3 regions of the Streptomyces sp. NPDC096105 genome follow, and region 3 is predicted to be linked to each of the others. Evidence: riboswitches for the same ligand, from Rfam matches in the RefSeq annotation. Region 3 holds a riboswitch; each other region holds the start of a gene.
What was found. A riboswitch is a leader RNA that binds a small molecule or an ion and turns the genes downstream of it on or off. The one in region 3 is predicted to bind cyclic di-AMP.

Region 1: it holds a riboswitch for cyclic di-AMP, as region 3 does, so the genes downstream of both, ACIQ8B_RS26295 (M23 family metallopeptidase) here and ACIQ8B_RS28975 (peptidoglycan DD-metalloendopeptidase family protein) in region 3, are expected to answer to the same signal.
Region 2: it holds a riboswitch for cyclic di-AMP, as region 3 does, so the genes downstream of both, ACIQ8B_RS09640 (transglycosylase family protein) here and ACIQ8B_RS28975 (peptidoglycan DD-metalloendopeptidase family protein) in region 3, are expected to answer to the same signal.

What each region holds. Positions count from the first base shown of each region.
Region 1 is NZ_JBIWGC010000020.1:96,684-100,951, forward strand. Features, by position in the region: gene ACIQ8B_RS26285 (M16 family metallopeptidase) at 1-576, shown strand, start outside; gene ACIQ8B_RS26290 (M16 family metallopeptidase) at 573-1,961, shown strand; cyclic di-AMP (ydaO/yuaA leader) riboswitch at 2,164-2,329, shown strand; gene ACIQ8B_RS26295 (M23 family metallopeptidase) at 2,342-3,115, shown strand; gene ACIQ8B_RS26300 (GntR family transcriptional regulator) at 3,317-4,021, shown strand; gene ACIQ8B_RS26305 (HPr family phosphocarrier protein) at 4,164-4,268, opposite strand, start outside.
Region 2 is NZ_JBIWGC010000004.1:386,990-391,257, reverse strand. Features, by position in the region: gene eno (phosphopyruvate hydratase) at 1-1,178, opposite strand, end outside; gene ACIQ8B_RS09640 (transglycosylase family protein) at 1,447-2,157, opposite strand; cyclic di-AMP (ydaO/yuaA leader) riboswitch at 2,162-2,330, opposite strand; gene ACIQ8B_RS09635 (transglycosylase family protein) at 2,549-3,484, opposite strand; gene ACIQ8B_RS09630 (cytochrome P450) at 3,688-4,268, opposite strand, start outside.
Region 3 is NZ_JBIWGC010000026.1:1,864-6,131, forward strand. Features, by position in the region: gene ACIQ8B_RS28955 (aspartate aminotransferase family protein) at 1-143, shown strand, start outside; gene ACIQ8B_RS28960 (helix-turn-helix domain-containing protein) at 214-837, shown strand; gene ACIQ8B_RS28965 (DUF6126 family protein) at 849-962, shown strand; gene ACIQ8B_RS28970 (tyrosine-protein phosphatase) at 990-1,787, opposite strand; cyclic di-AMP (ydaO/yuaA leader) riboswitch at 2,330-2,494, shown strand; gene ACIQ8B_RS28975 (peptidoglycan DD-metalloendopeptidase family protein) at 2,499-3,431, shown strand; gene ACIQ8B_RS28980 (SGNH/GDSL hydrolase family protein) at 3,657-4,268, shown strand, end outside.

The sequences.
Region 1 (4,268 bases), on a different contig from region 3:
GAGGACGGCACGCGCGCGTGCGACGCGGCCGACCTGGCGCTCACCGTCCTCGGCGGCGGCGAGTCCTCGCGGCTCTACAACCGCCTGGTGCGGCGCGACCGTACGGCCGTGACCGCCGGGTTCGGCCTGCTGCGGCTGGCCGGGGCGCCGTCCCTGGGCTGGCTGGACGTCAAGACGTCCGGCGACGTCGAGGTGCCCGTCATCGAGGCCGCCATCGACGAGGAGCTCGTCCGCTTCGCCGAGGAGGGCCCCACCGCCGAGGAGATGGAGCGCGCCCAGGCCCAGCTGGAGCGCGAGTGGCTCGACCGGCTCGGCACGGTGGCCGGCCGCGCCGACGAACTCTGCCGCTACGCCGTGCTGTTCGGCGACCCGCAGCTCGCCCTGACCGCCGTGAGCCGCGTCCTGGAGGTGACCGCCGAGGAGGTGCAGGAGGTCGCCAAGGCCCGCCTGCGGCCCGACAACCGCGCGGTGCTCGTCTACGAGCCCGTCGCCCCGGCGGCCGAGGACGCCACCGACGAGACCGAGGAAGCCGCAGCCGCAGCCGGCGCCGACGACAACGAGGAGACGGCGAAGTGACCGAGCTCGCCACGATGGAGTTCCACCCCCGGCCGCAGGCGGGCGAGGCCAAGCCCTGGGCCTTCCCGGCCCCCGAGCGCGGTGGCCTCGACAACGGCCTGACCGTGCTGCGCTGCCACCGCCCCGGCCAGCAGGTCGTCGCCGTCGAGGTGGTCCTCGACGCCCCCCTGGACGCGGAGCCGGAGGACCTCGACGGCGTCGCCACGATCATGGCGCGCGCCTTCTCCGAGGGCACCGACAAGCACACCGCCGAGGAGTTCGCCGCCGAGCTGGAGCGCTGCGGCGCCACCCTGGACGCGCACGCCGACCACCCCGGCGTCCGCCTCAGCCTCGAGGTGCCGGCCTCGCGGCTGGCCAAGGGGCTCGGTCTGGTCGCCGACGCCCTGCGCGCGCCCGCCTTCGCCGACAGCGAGATCGAGCGGCTGGTCCGCAACCGCCTCGACGAGATCCCGCACGAGCTGGCGAGCCCGTCCCGCCGCGCCGGGAAGGAGCTCTCCAAGGAGCTGTTCCCGGCGAGTTCGCGCATGTCGCGCCCGCGCCAGGGCACCGAGGAGACCGTCGCGCGCATCGACTCCGCGGCCGTGCGCGGCTTCTACGAGAAGCACGTCCGCCCGGCCACGGCGACCGCCGTGGTGGTCGGCGACCTCACCGGCGTCGACCTGGACGCGCTGCTCGCCGACACCCTGGGCGCCTGGACGGGCTCGCAGGCCCAGCCGCGGCCGGTGCCGCCGGTGGTCGCGGACGACACCGGCCGCGTGGTCATCGTGGACCGGGCCGGCGCCGTCCAGACGCAGCTGCTGATCGGCCGTGTCGGCCCGGACCGGCACGACCGGGTGTGGCCCGCGCAGGTGCTCGGCACGTACTGCCTCGGCGGCACCCTCACCTCGCGCCTGGACCGCGTCCTGCGCGAGGAGAAGGGATACACCTACGGCGTCCGGGCGTTCGGCCAGGTGCTGCGGTCCGCCCCGGACGGCACGGGCGCGTCGATGCTGGCCATCAGCGGCTCCGTCGACACCCCCAACACCGGTCCGGCACTGGACGACCTGTGGACCGTGCTGCGCACGCTGGCCGCCGAGGGCCTCACCGACGAGGAGCGCGACGTCGCCGTGCAGAACCTGGTGGGCGTGGCGCCGCTCAAGTACGAGACCGCCGCGGCCGTCGCGAGCACGCTGGCCGACCAGGTCGAGCAGCACCTGCCGGACCACTACCAGGCCGACCTGTACCGGCAGTTGGCCGCGACCGGCACCGTGGAGGCCACGGCAGCCGTCGTGAACGCCTTCCCGGTGGACCGTCTCGTCACCGTGCTCGTCGGTGACGCGGCGCAGATCAAGGCGCCCGTGGAGGCGCTCGGGATCGGCGAAGTCACCGTCGTGACGGCCGAGTAGGGCAGCCGCCGCACACGCGCGCGTGAAAGGCCCCGGTGACGGCGACGCCACCGGGGCTCCCTTATGCCCGAATTGGGGCGGAGGTTGCCTGTCTGCCCTGTGGTATGCGCTACAAAACCCGGGAATCGTTTGGGGATCGCGCGACGTCCCGCTTAGCTTCGTGCGGGCTGTTCGTCGGGCAGTGCGCCGCACCCGCGGCACCGGACAGCCATCGCCGAGTCCCCGTACGGCGCGAGCCAGGGGAGCCGGGGACCCACATGAGATCCCTGGGGTGAATCGGACGCCCGCGCGTGTCGCGAGGGGGTCCGTAGGAGACCTTCCTGCTCCGAACCCGTCAGCTAACCCGGTAGGCGAGAGGGAAGGAAAGGACCAGCCTGTACATGGCGTTCACCCGCGCCACCGGGAAGCACCGTCGTCCCAGCCGCGTCCAGCGCGGTTCCGCCCGCGCCGCGGGCGTCGCGGCCCTCGCGGGCACCGGCGTCGTCGGCTCCCTCGCGGCCCCCGCGCTCGCCGCCGAACCGGCCGCGGCACGGACCGGCCTCACCCCCGTCGTCACCCTGGGTGACGTGATCGCCGACCGCATCGACGCCCAGGCCGCCGCCCAGCACGAGGCCGCCCGCGTGGCGGCCGAGGCGGCCGCGCGCAAGGCCGCCGAGGAGGCGGCGCGCGAGCGGGCGGCCGAGGAGGCGGAGAAGGCCCGCGCCGCGAAGGAGCGCGCCGCCCGCGAGGCCGAGCGCAAGCGGCTCAACACCTTCGTCTCCCCGATCCCCGGCTCGTACGTCTCGACCGCCTACCGGAGCGGCGGCGCCATCTGGTCGTCCGGCAGCCACACCGGGATCGACTTCCACGCCGCGAGCGGCACGCCCGTCCAGTCCGTGGGCGTCGGCACCGTCGTCGAGGCCGGCTGGGGCGGCGCGTACGGCAACCAGGTCGTCATCAAGATGCACGACGGCACGTACACCCAGTACGCGCACCTGTCGTCGATCGCCGTGTCGGTGGGGCAGGAGGTCGCCGCCGGCCAGCAGATCGGTCTCTCCGGCGCCACGGGCAACGTCACCGGCGCCCACCTCCACTTCGAGGCCCGCACGTCCGCCGAGTACGGCTCCGACCTCGACCCGGCCGCCTACCTCCGGTCGCACGGCGTGAACATCTGAGGCGCGCCCGTCACGCCCTCGGGCCCCGGCTCCCCGCGAGCCGGGGCTTTCGCCGTTCCGGGGCACATCCGTCCCGGCGCCCTCCGTCCGAAAATCATGGAGGAATTCCGGTCCGCCGTCGGAAATCGCCGCCGATTGCAATAGAGTCACGAACGGACGTCAATCGTCGACGTTCCACGGGAATTGATCCGGAGGTCGGTCATGCGTATTCCCGCGCACTCGGTGTGCACGGCGATCCGGGACGACATCGTCGCCGGTGTCCACGGGCGCGGGAGCCGGCTCACCGAGGAACTGCTCGCCCGCCGCTACGGGGTCTCCCGCGTCCCCGTCCGCGAGGCCCTGCGCACGCTGGAGGCCGAGGGCTTCGTGGTGACCCGGCGGCACGCGGGCGCGTGCGTGGCGGAGCCCACCGAGCAGGAGGCCGCCGACCTGCTGGAGATGCGCCGGCTCCTGGAGCCCCTCGGCGCCTTGCGGGCGGCCCAGCGGCGCACCGACGCGCATCTGAAGGTGCTGCGGGGCCTGGTCAGGCTGGGGCAGGAACGCGTACGTCAGGGCAGCAGCGACGATCTGCGCTCACTGGGCGGCTGGTTCCACGAGACGCTCGCCCAGGCTTCCGGCAGCCCGGCGCTGACGTCGATGCTGACCCAGCTCAGGCACAAGATCGCCTGGATGTACGCGGTCGACGGGCCGGCCGACCCGGTGGCGTACTGGGCGGAGCACGGCGCGATCGTGGACGCCGTGGCCCGCGGCGACGGCGAGCGGGCGCGGACCCTCGCGGGGGTGCACGCCGAGCAGGCGAACGCCGGCCACCGGCTCCGGTTCGGCTCCGGCGCCGAGCGGTCCGTCCGCACGGACCGTGTGAGGAACGCGCAACATCCCGTACACATGCCGAGCCTGCGCCCTTAACACGGGCCCCGTACAAAAAGAGGGTGCGAAGGGCGGGGGATTTTTCGGCTGCCCGGAAATGGAAAGAGGAAAAGGAAAGGCCCGTCCGGGGTCCGGACGGGCCTTTCCGGGTCGCACGGCCGTCGCGTGCGGAAATACGGATTCAGACGGTCTCGGGGAGTTCCTCGAGGCCCTCGGCGACCAGCTTCGCCAGACGGTCCAGGGCGGCGTCCGCACCCTCGGCGTCGGAGGCGAGGACGATCTCCTC
Region 2 (4,268 bases), on a different contig from region 3:
GAGCGGGCCGGGGCGCCGGTCTTGATCTGGCCGCAGTTGGTGGCGACGGCGAGGTCGGCGATGGTGACGTCCTCGGTCTCGCCGGAGCGGTGGGACATCATGCACTTGAAGCCGTTGCGCTGGGCCAGCTCGACGGCGTCCAGGGTCTCGGTGAGCGAGCCGATCTGGTTGACCTTCACCAGCAGGGCGTTGGCGGCGCCCTCCTCGATGCCGCGGGCCAGGCGCTCCGGGTTGGTGACGAACAGGTCGTCACCGACGAGCTGGACCTTGTCGCCGAGCTTGGCGGTGATGGTCTTCCAGCCCTCCCAGTCGTCCTCGAACAGCGGATCCTCGATGGACACGAGCGGGTACGCGTCGACGAGCTCCGCGTAGTACTCGGTCATCTCGGCGGCCGAGCGCTCCTTGCCCTCGAAGCTGTAGACGCCGTCCTTGTAGAACTCGGAGGCGGCCACGTCCAGGGCCAGGGCGATCTGCTCGCCGGGGGTGTAGCCGGCTTCCTGGATGGCCTCGAGGATGAGGTCGAGGGCCTCGCGGTTGGAGCCGAGGTTCGGGGCGAAGCCGCCCTCGTCGCCGAGGCCGGTGGCCAGGCCCTTGCCCTTCAGCACCTTCTTGAGGGTGTGGTAGACCTCGGCGCCCCAGCGCAGCGCCTCGGAGAAGGACTCCGCGCCGATCGGGGCGATCATGAACTCCTGGATGTCCACGTTGGAGTCGGCGTGCGAGCCGCCGTTCAGGATGTTCATCATCGGCACCGGCAGCAGGTGCGCGTTCGGGCCGCCCAGGTAGCGGAACAGCGGCAGGTCGCTGGCCTCGGAGGCGGCGTGCGCGACGGCGAGCGAGACGCCGAGGATGGCGTTGGCGCCGAGCGAGCCCTTGTTGTCGGTGGCGTCCAGGTCGAACATCGCCTGGTCGATCAGGCGCTGCTCGGTGGCGTCGTAGCCGACGAGCTCCGGGCCGATCTGCTCGATGACGGCCAGTACGGCCTTCTCGACGCCCTTGCCGAGGTAACGGCCGGCGTCGCCGTCACGGAGTTCGACGGCCTCGAAGGCGCCGGTGGAGGCGCCGGACGGGACGGCGGCACGACCCGTGCTGCCGTCGTCGAGGCCGACCTCGACCTCGACCGTGGGGTTGCCTCGGGAGTCCAGGATTTCCCGGGCTACGACGACGTCGATGGACGGCACGAGCATCTCCTTCTTGGGATGTGACGCGGGTGAGCGGGGCCGCGGGGGCCCTGCGAGTCCGAGCCTAACCGGCTCCGGGCGATCGGCCATCCGGCCGCCCGCCTCATGGACAGAACCGAGAGTAAATTGTTTCCGAACGGAACAAAGCAGGTTCGGGAAACCGTGACCGGAAAGCGTCCGGACATGACCCCGCCCCGGTGCGTACGGGGAAGAAACGCACCGGGGCGGGTGGCCCGTGGGGACGGGGGGAGGGACCGTGCGGCCGGCCTTACTTCAGGTGCAGCTGCTGGCCCGGGTAGATGAGGTCGGCGTCGTCGACGATGTCGTCGTTCAGCTCGAACAGCTTCGCCCAGCCGCCCTTGACGTCGTGCTCCGCGGCGATCGAGCTGAGGGTGTCGCCCTTGACGACCTTGTACTCGCCGTCGCCCTTCTCGACCTTCTCGCCGGTCGGGGTGGTGACGGTCTTCTTCTCGCTCTTCTGCTCGGCCTTCTGCTCGGCCGGGGCGGCCGGGCGCTCGGCGGAGCGGGAGGCCTTCTGCTCGCTCTCGCGGGACTCCGCGGCGCCGGACTCCTGGGAGGAGCCCTCGGCGGAGGAGCCGTTGTAGGCGGCGTTGGACAGGCCGGTGCCGCAGACCGGCCAGGCGCCCTTGCCCTGGCCCGCGAGGACCTTCTCGGCGATCTCGATCTGCTGGGCCTTGGTGGCCTGGTCGGCGGTGGCCGCGTACTTGGTGCCGCCGTACCCGGCCCAGGTGGAGGCGGAGAACTGCAGACCGCCGTAGTAGCCGTTGCCGGTGTTGATGGACCAGTTGCCGCCGGACTCGCACTGGGCGACGGCGTCCCACTCGGACGCGGTGGCGGCGGAGGCGTTGCCGGCCGCCATCAGCGGACCGGCGACGGCGGCGCCGGTGACACCGGCGATGGCGATGGCGCGAGTGGCCTTGGACGGACGACGGTGCTTGCCCTTGCCGGAAAACAGCATGGATGGATCCCCTCACCGACGCCTACGAGGTGAGCTGTCGGGTTCGGGCCGGTTGAGTTGCCCGGCCACGTCCCTCCCGGGACGCGGCTTCACCCCGAGCCGTACCGGACGTGAACCGTCCGGGTCCGGCGCCTACCTGGGTCCCCCGCTCCTGCCTACGGCGCATGACGCGACGACTGTTCCCGTGCTGCCACTGGCAGGATTCGGCGTGGCGGCAGCCGGGGCCCGCGATGGCGAGCGGTCACGACCGTAAGCACGGGCCCGACGGAATTTCAAAGATGATCAGGTCTTCTGAGACCTATCTCTCACAGCCCTTATTACGGACATTCAGCCCGAATCACTCCGTCAACTGCCGCCGCGCGGAGGCGCCTTCGAACGCCGCCCGCGCCCGCTACTCGCCGGTCTCCGCGTCCACGAGAAGCCGCTGACCTGGCAGGATCAGGTTCGGGTCGTCGCCGATGACCTGCTGGTTCTCGACGTAGAGCGCCGTCCATCCGCCGGTGAGGGCAAGGGAGTCGGCGATGGACACCAGACTGTCCCCGGCCCGCACGGTGTAACGGTCGTCGGCGGCCCCGGCCGGCGTGCCGGCGGAGCGCGAGGCGTGCCGGCCGGCCGACGAGGCCGCGGCGTCGGCGCGCTCGTCCTCCTGGGCGCTGGGGCCGCGGTGGCGGCCCGGGCCGGCGGACTCGGACTCGGTGACCTCCGAAGAACCGGTGCTCTGCCCCGACTTGTCCGACTCGTCACGCTCGGAGGCGGCGGGGGCGGACGGGGAGGCCTTGTCGTTCGCGTCACCCTCCTCCCCGCCGGACGAACCGGGCGTGGCGGACGGAGAGGGAGAAGCGGACGCATCACCCGGTTCCGGCGAACCGGACGGAGTGGTGGTGCCGGCGGTCCGGGAGTCGTCCGGGGTCGCGTCGTCGGCCACGCCCGGGTCGACGTCCGGGGACGCCGCGTCCTGGTTCAGGCCCGTGAGCAGGCCGCAGGCGCGCCACTTGCCGACCCCCTGGTCGGCGAGGAGCCTCTCGGCGACGGTGATCTGCTGGTTGCGGCTGGCCTGGTCGGCGCTGGGCGCGAACTCCAGGCCGCCGTAGGCCTCCCAGTCGTCCTGGGTCAACTGAAGGCCGCCGTAATAGCCGTTGCCGGTGTTCTGGCTCCAGGATCCGCCGCTCTCGCACTCCGCGACCCGGTCCCAGGTCTCGCCGTCCGCCGCACTGGCACTGCCCGCCCCGAGCAGAGGGATCGCGATGGCGGAGCCGGTCACCCCGGCCGCGACGAGAAGAGCCGGAGCCTGGCGAGGGCGACGGTGTCGGCCGTTCCCGGAGAGCATGCGGAAGCCTTTCACTCGGCGACGAGGACCGGCACGGTGAGCAAAACCTTGCGGCGCGCCGTACTTGATGGGTGAACGTATAGGCAGACGATCACTTGTCACAAGTTCATGCCGTGCAGATCACATGGAGATCACAGAGTTGAGCACGTCTCAGGTTTCCGCGCGTAACCCGCAGGAACCGGACAGGAAGGTCAGCCTCCTCGTCAGGCCCGTCCTGGACGCGGAGGAGAGAATTCCACCGGAAGCGTGCGGAGTCCCCGCATGATGAGGCCGCCGCGCCACCGCAGCTCGGCCGGCTCCACGGCGAGCCTGAGGTCCGGCAGCCGGGTCAGCAGGGTGGCCAGCGCGGTCTGCCCCTCCAGGCGCGCGAGGGGGGCGCCCAGGCAGTAGTGGATGCCGTGCCCGTACCCCAGGTGCTGGTTTTCGCGGCGGCCCAGGTCCAGGGTGTCCGGGTCGGCGAACCGCTCCGGGTCCCGGTCGGCCGCGGCCAGCACGACGAGGACCGGGTCGCCGGCCTCGACACGCTGCCCGCCGATGACCACCGGCTCGGTGGCGAACCGCCACGTCGCCAGCTCCACCGGCCCGTCGTAGCGCAGCAGTTCCTCCACCCCGGTCTCCAGCAGCCCGCGGTCCCCCTCGGCCAGCGCCCGTTGCAGGCGCTCCCGCTGCCCGGGGTGGGTGAGCAGGGCGTAGGTGCCGTTGCCGATGAGGTTGACGGTGGTCTCGAAGCCGGCGAAGAGAAGGATGAACGCCATCGCGGCGGCCTCGTTCTCGGTGAGGTGCT
Region 3 (4,268 bases):
TGATCCCTCCGCTGATCATCGACGAGGGGGACGTGAACCGGTTCGTGGACGCCTTCACCGCGGTGATGGACGACGCCCACGAGGGCGGACTCATCTGGGACTTCGGCAAGACCCTGGTGAAGCAGGCGGTCGCCAACCGGTGAGGACCCGGCGTGGTTTGCCTCAGAGGCAAGGAAATTGCCTCAGGGGTAAGTCCTGGTGCTCAATGGGGGCATGAGCTCCTCCGAGACCGAACCGCGGGCGGAGGCCGCCGAAGCGCTGCCCGCGGTCGCTCCGCAGCTGCGCGCCCTGCGCCGTCGGGCCTCCCTGACGCTGGAGGCCGCCGCCCGGCAGGCGGGCCTGTCGCCCGCCCACCTCTCCCGGCTGGAGACCGGGCAGCGCCAGCCCTCGCTGCCGATGCTGCTCTCCCTGGCGCGGATCTACGGGACGACCGTCTCCGAGCTGCTCGGGGAGTCGGCCGCCGACCGGGACGCCGTGGTGCGCGCCGCCGACATGGATCCCACGGAGGCGGGCGGCTGGTCGTACTGGCAGGCCGGCGCCGCCGGACGCGGCATGCAGGCCCTGCGGGTCCATGTGCCGCACGGCTCCCAGGGCGACATCGTGCGGGTCCACCCCGGCGAGGAGTGGCTGTACGTCCTCAGGGGGCGGCTGCTGCTGTGCCTCGGGGACACCCTGCACCGGCTGTCCCCGGGCGACAGCGCCCACTTCGACTCGCTCACCCCGCACCGCATCGCCGCGCAGGACGCCGACGGTGTCGAGCTGCTGTTCGTCCACACCCTGCTGCAGAGTCCCACGGCCGCCCTGTGCCTGGGCCCGACCCCTGGAGAGACACCGTGACCGGCAAGGACATGGAGGAGAAGTTCCCCCGGGCCCTGTGGGTCCGTCTGTTCGTCTACGTCGTGGTGGGACACGTTTTCGCGGCCTTCATCTACTTCCTCTTCGAGATCGCGCCGAAGAAGTAGCAGCCGGCCGGGCGGCGGGAGCCGGCGTCAGTCGAGCAGGCGCTCGCGCAGCCGCTCCCGGCGGGCCGGCGTGAGACCGAGCCCCTGCTCCAGGTAGGCGTCCACGCCGCCCCAGGTCTCCTCGACGGTCTCGAAGGCCGCCGCCAGATACTCCTCACGCGCGTCGAACAGCGGGCTGAGCAGCTCCATGACCTCGGGGGAGTAGGCGTCGGGGGAGCTGCCGCTGCGGCGCACCTTGTAGCGGCGGTGCTTGGCGTTGGACTTCAGGTAGTCCTCGACGATCGCGTCGCGCTCCACGCCCACGGCGAGCAGGGTGACCGCCACGGACAGACCGGCGCGGTCCTTGCCGGCCGCGCAGTGCATCAGGGCGGGGACGCTGTCCTCGGCGAGCGCGCGCAGCACCTGGGAGTGCTCGGCGGTGCGCTCCTTGACGATCATGCGGTACGAGGTGATCATCCGGTCGGCGCCCTGGCCGTCGGCGAGGATCGCGCGGAGCTGGTCCAGGTCGCCGTCGCGCACCATCTTCCAGAACTCCGCGCCGTCGGCCGGGTCGCTCAGCGGCAGGTTGACGTTGCGCACGCCCGGCAGCTCGACGTCCGGCCCCTCCAGCTTCTGGTCGGCCGCGTTGCGGAAGTCGAACACGGTGTGCAGGCCGAGCGAGGCGAGGAAGGCGGCGTCCTCCGCGGTGGCGTGGGCGAGGTGACCGCTGCGGAACAGCACCCCGTGCCGCACCCGTCGGCCGTCCACCGTGGGCAGCCCGCCCACGTCGCGGAAGTTGCGCACCCCGGTCAGCTGGGGCTCGGTCGACGGGATCTCCTGCGTCACGGACGGCTCCTCCCACTCGGCGCCGTCGCCGCGGCTCGCCGACGGGCACCACTCGACGATACGACATACCTGCCTGGGGCAATGAGTTGTCCACAGGGTGGCTGAGCGGGCCCCGGACACCTGGCGGTGTGGCACTTTATGTCGCTTTTTGTCCGTTTGTGTGAGGCGTGTGACGGTTGGCGTCGCAAGGATCCGGATGTCGCCTCTGTGTCGTCCGTGGTGCCGAACTTTAGGTGATTACGGAGTTCTGCCCGATTGGAGCGGTTAGGGATAACTTGCCCCGATAGGGCGAGATTTGAGGACGGGGTGCGTGAGCATCGTCATACCGGTGACCGTGTGCTGTCGCCATGTCCACGTAATTCCCCTCCGTGACAAGGGAATTCGCCCGCGTGCCGCTTCCGGCATCAACGCACGGTGACGTCTTTTCCTCCTTTCGATCACGTAAAAAGCGGGTTCGCGGGAACCCGCGCTTGTTTCGCCGCGTCGGGGTCGCTTACGTTCCCAACCGATCCGGACGGACGCCTAATCCTGCCGCCGCCCGGAGCCCGCACACACTGACCCGACGTACGGCAGGAGCGGGGGACCCACAGGTACGACTGCCTGTTCCGGACCCCGGAAACAGGCTTGGGGTTAAGCCGCGCGGCAACGCGGCCGGACATCTCCAGTCCGCACCCGACAGCTCACCTCGTAGGCGCCGGAGAGGAATTCGTCATGCCCGCGAAGGGTAAGCACCGCCGTACCAAGGCTCAGCGTTTCACCCGCTCCATCGCCGTCGCCGGAACCGGTGGCGCCGCGCTCGCCCTGCCGCTCCTCGGCGCCACCGGCGCGCACGCCGCGACGCCGCAGTCGGCCCCCGAGAAGTCGGTCCAGTCGCTGTCCGTCACCGGCCAGCAGGCCAAGGCCGACAAGGGCGACGAGGCCCGCACGTACACCGTGAAGGCCGGCGACTACCTCGCCAGGATCGCCGAGGCGGAGCACGTCGACGGTGGCTGGAAGCAGCTCTACGCGGACAACCGCGAGGCCGTGGGTGACGACCCGTCGCTCATCCACCCGGGTCTGAAGCTCTCCCTCGGCGGCAAGGCCGTCGCCGAGAGCGCGCCCCGGCAGTCCACTTCGCCGCAGGCGTCGAAGCCCGCCGCTCCCAAGGCCGAGAAGCCCGCCGAGAAGCCCGCTCAGCAGCCCGCGCAGAAGTCGTCCGAGGAGTCCGCCTCCGACGGCGCCTCCACCCAGACCACCTCCGCCTACAGCTCGCCGGTGCCCGGCGGCGGCGTCGGCACCGCCTACAAGGTGGCCGGCAGCATGTGGTCCAGCGGCTACCACACCGGTGTCGACTTCAGCATCCCGACCGGCACCTCCCTGAAGGCCGTCGGAGCCGGCACCGTCGTCTCCGCCGGCTGGGGCGGCGCGTACGGCAACCAGGTCGTCATCAAGCTGAACGACGGTTACTACGCCCAGTACGCCCACCTGTCCTCGCTGTCCGTCTCGACGGGCCAGACGGTGAGCGCCGGCCAGCAGGTCGGTCTCTCCGGTGCGACCGGCAACGTGACCGGCCCGCACCTGCACTTCGAGATCCGCACCGGCCCGGACTACGGCTCGGACGTGGACCCGGTTTCGTACCTCCGCTCCAAGGGCGTCTCCATCTGACCCCTCGCGGCCCCCTTCCTGACACGCGCGCCGAAGGCCGGACCCCGATCCACGGGGCCGGCCTTCGGCGTGTCCGGGCCCGGCCCGTACCTGTTCCGGGCTCGGTCAAACCTCGGAGTGGCTTATCTCACCGTCCGTCAACCCCTCCCTACGGTCGCGTAGGTCACATCGGAAGGTGAATCATGTGCGGTTGTGGCAGACGATTCGAAGAGTGACAAGGCAACAGTGATCGGGTCGTACGTGGCGGTGGGGGACAGCTTCACCGAGGGCGTCGGCGACCCCGGCCCCGACGGGGCGTTCGTCGGCTGGGCCGACCGGCTCGCCGTCCTGCTCGCCGACCGCAGGCCCGAGGGCGACTTCCAATACGTCAATCTCGCGGTGCGCGGCAAGCTGCTGGACCAGATCGTGGCCGACCAGGTCCCCCGGGCCGTCGAACTCGCCCCCGACCTGGTCTCGTTCTGCGCGGGCGGCAACGACATCCTGCGCCCGGGCAGCGACCCGGACGAGGTCGCCGAGCGCTTCGAGAAGGCCGTCGCCCGGCTCGCCGCGGCGGCCGGCACGGTCCTGGTGACCACCGGGTTCGACACCCGTGGCGTTCCGCTGCTCAAGCATCTGCGCGGCAAGATCGCCACGTACAACGGGCATGTGCGGGCCGTCGCCGACCGGTACGGCTGCCCGGTGCTCGACCTGTGGTCGCTGCGCAGCGTGCAGGACCGCAGGGCCTGGGACGCCGACCGGCTGCACCTCTCGCCCGAGGGGCACACCCGCGTCGCGCTGCGCGCGGGCATGTCCCTCGGCCTGAAGGTGCCCGCCGACCCGGAACAGCCGTGGCCGCCG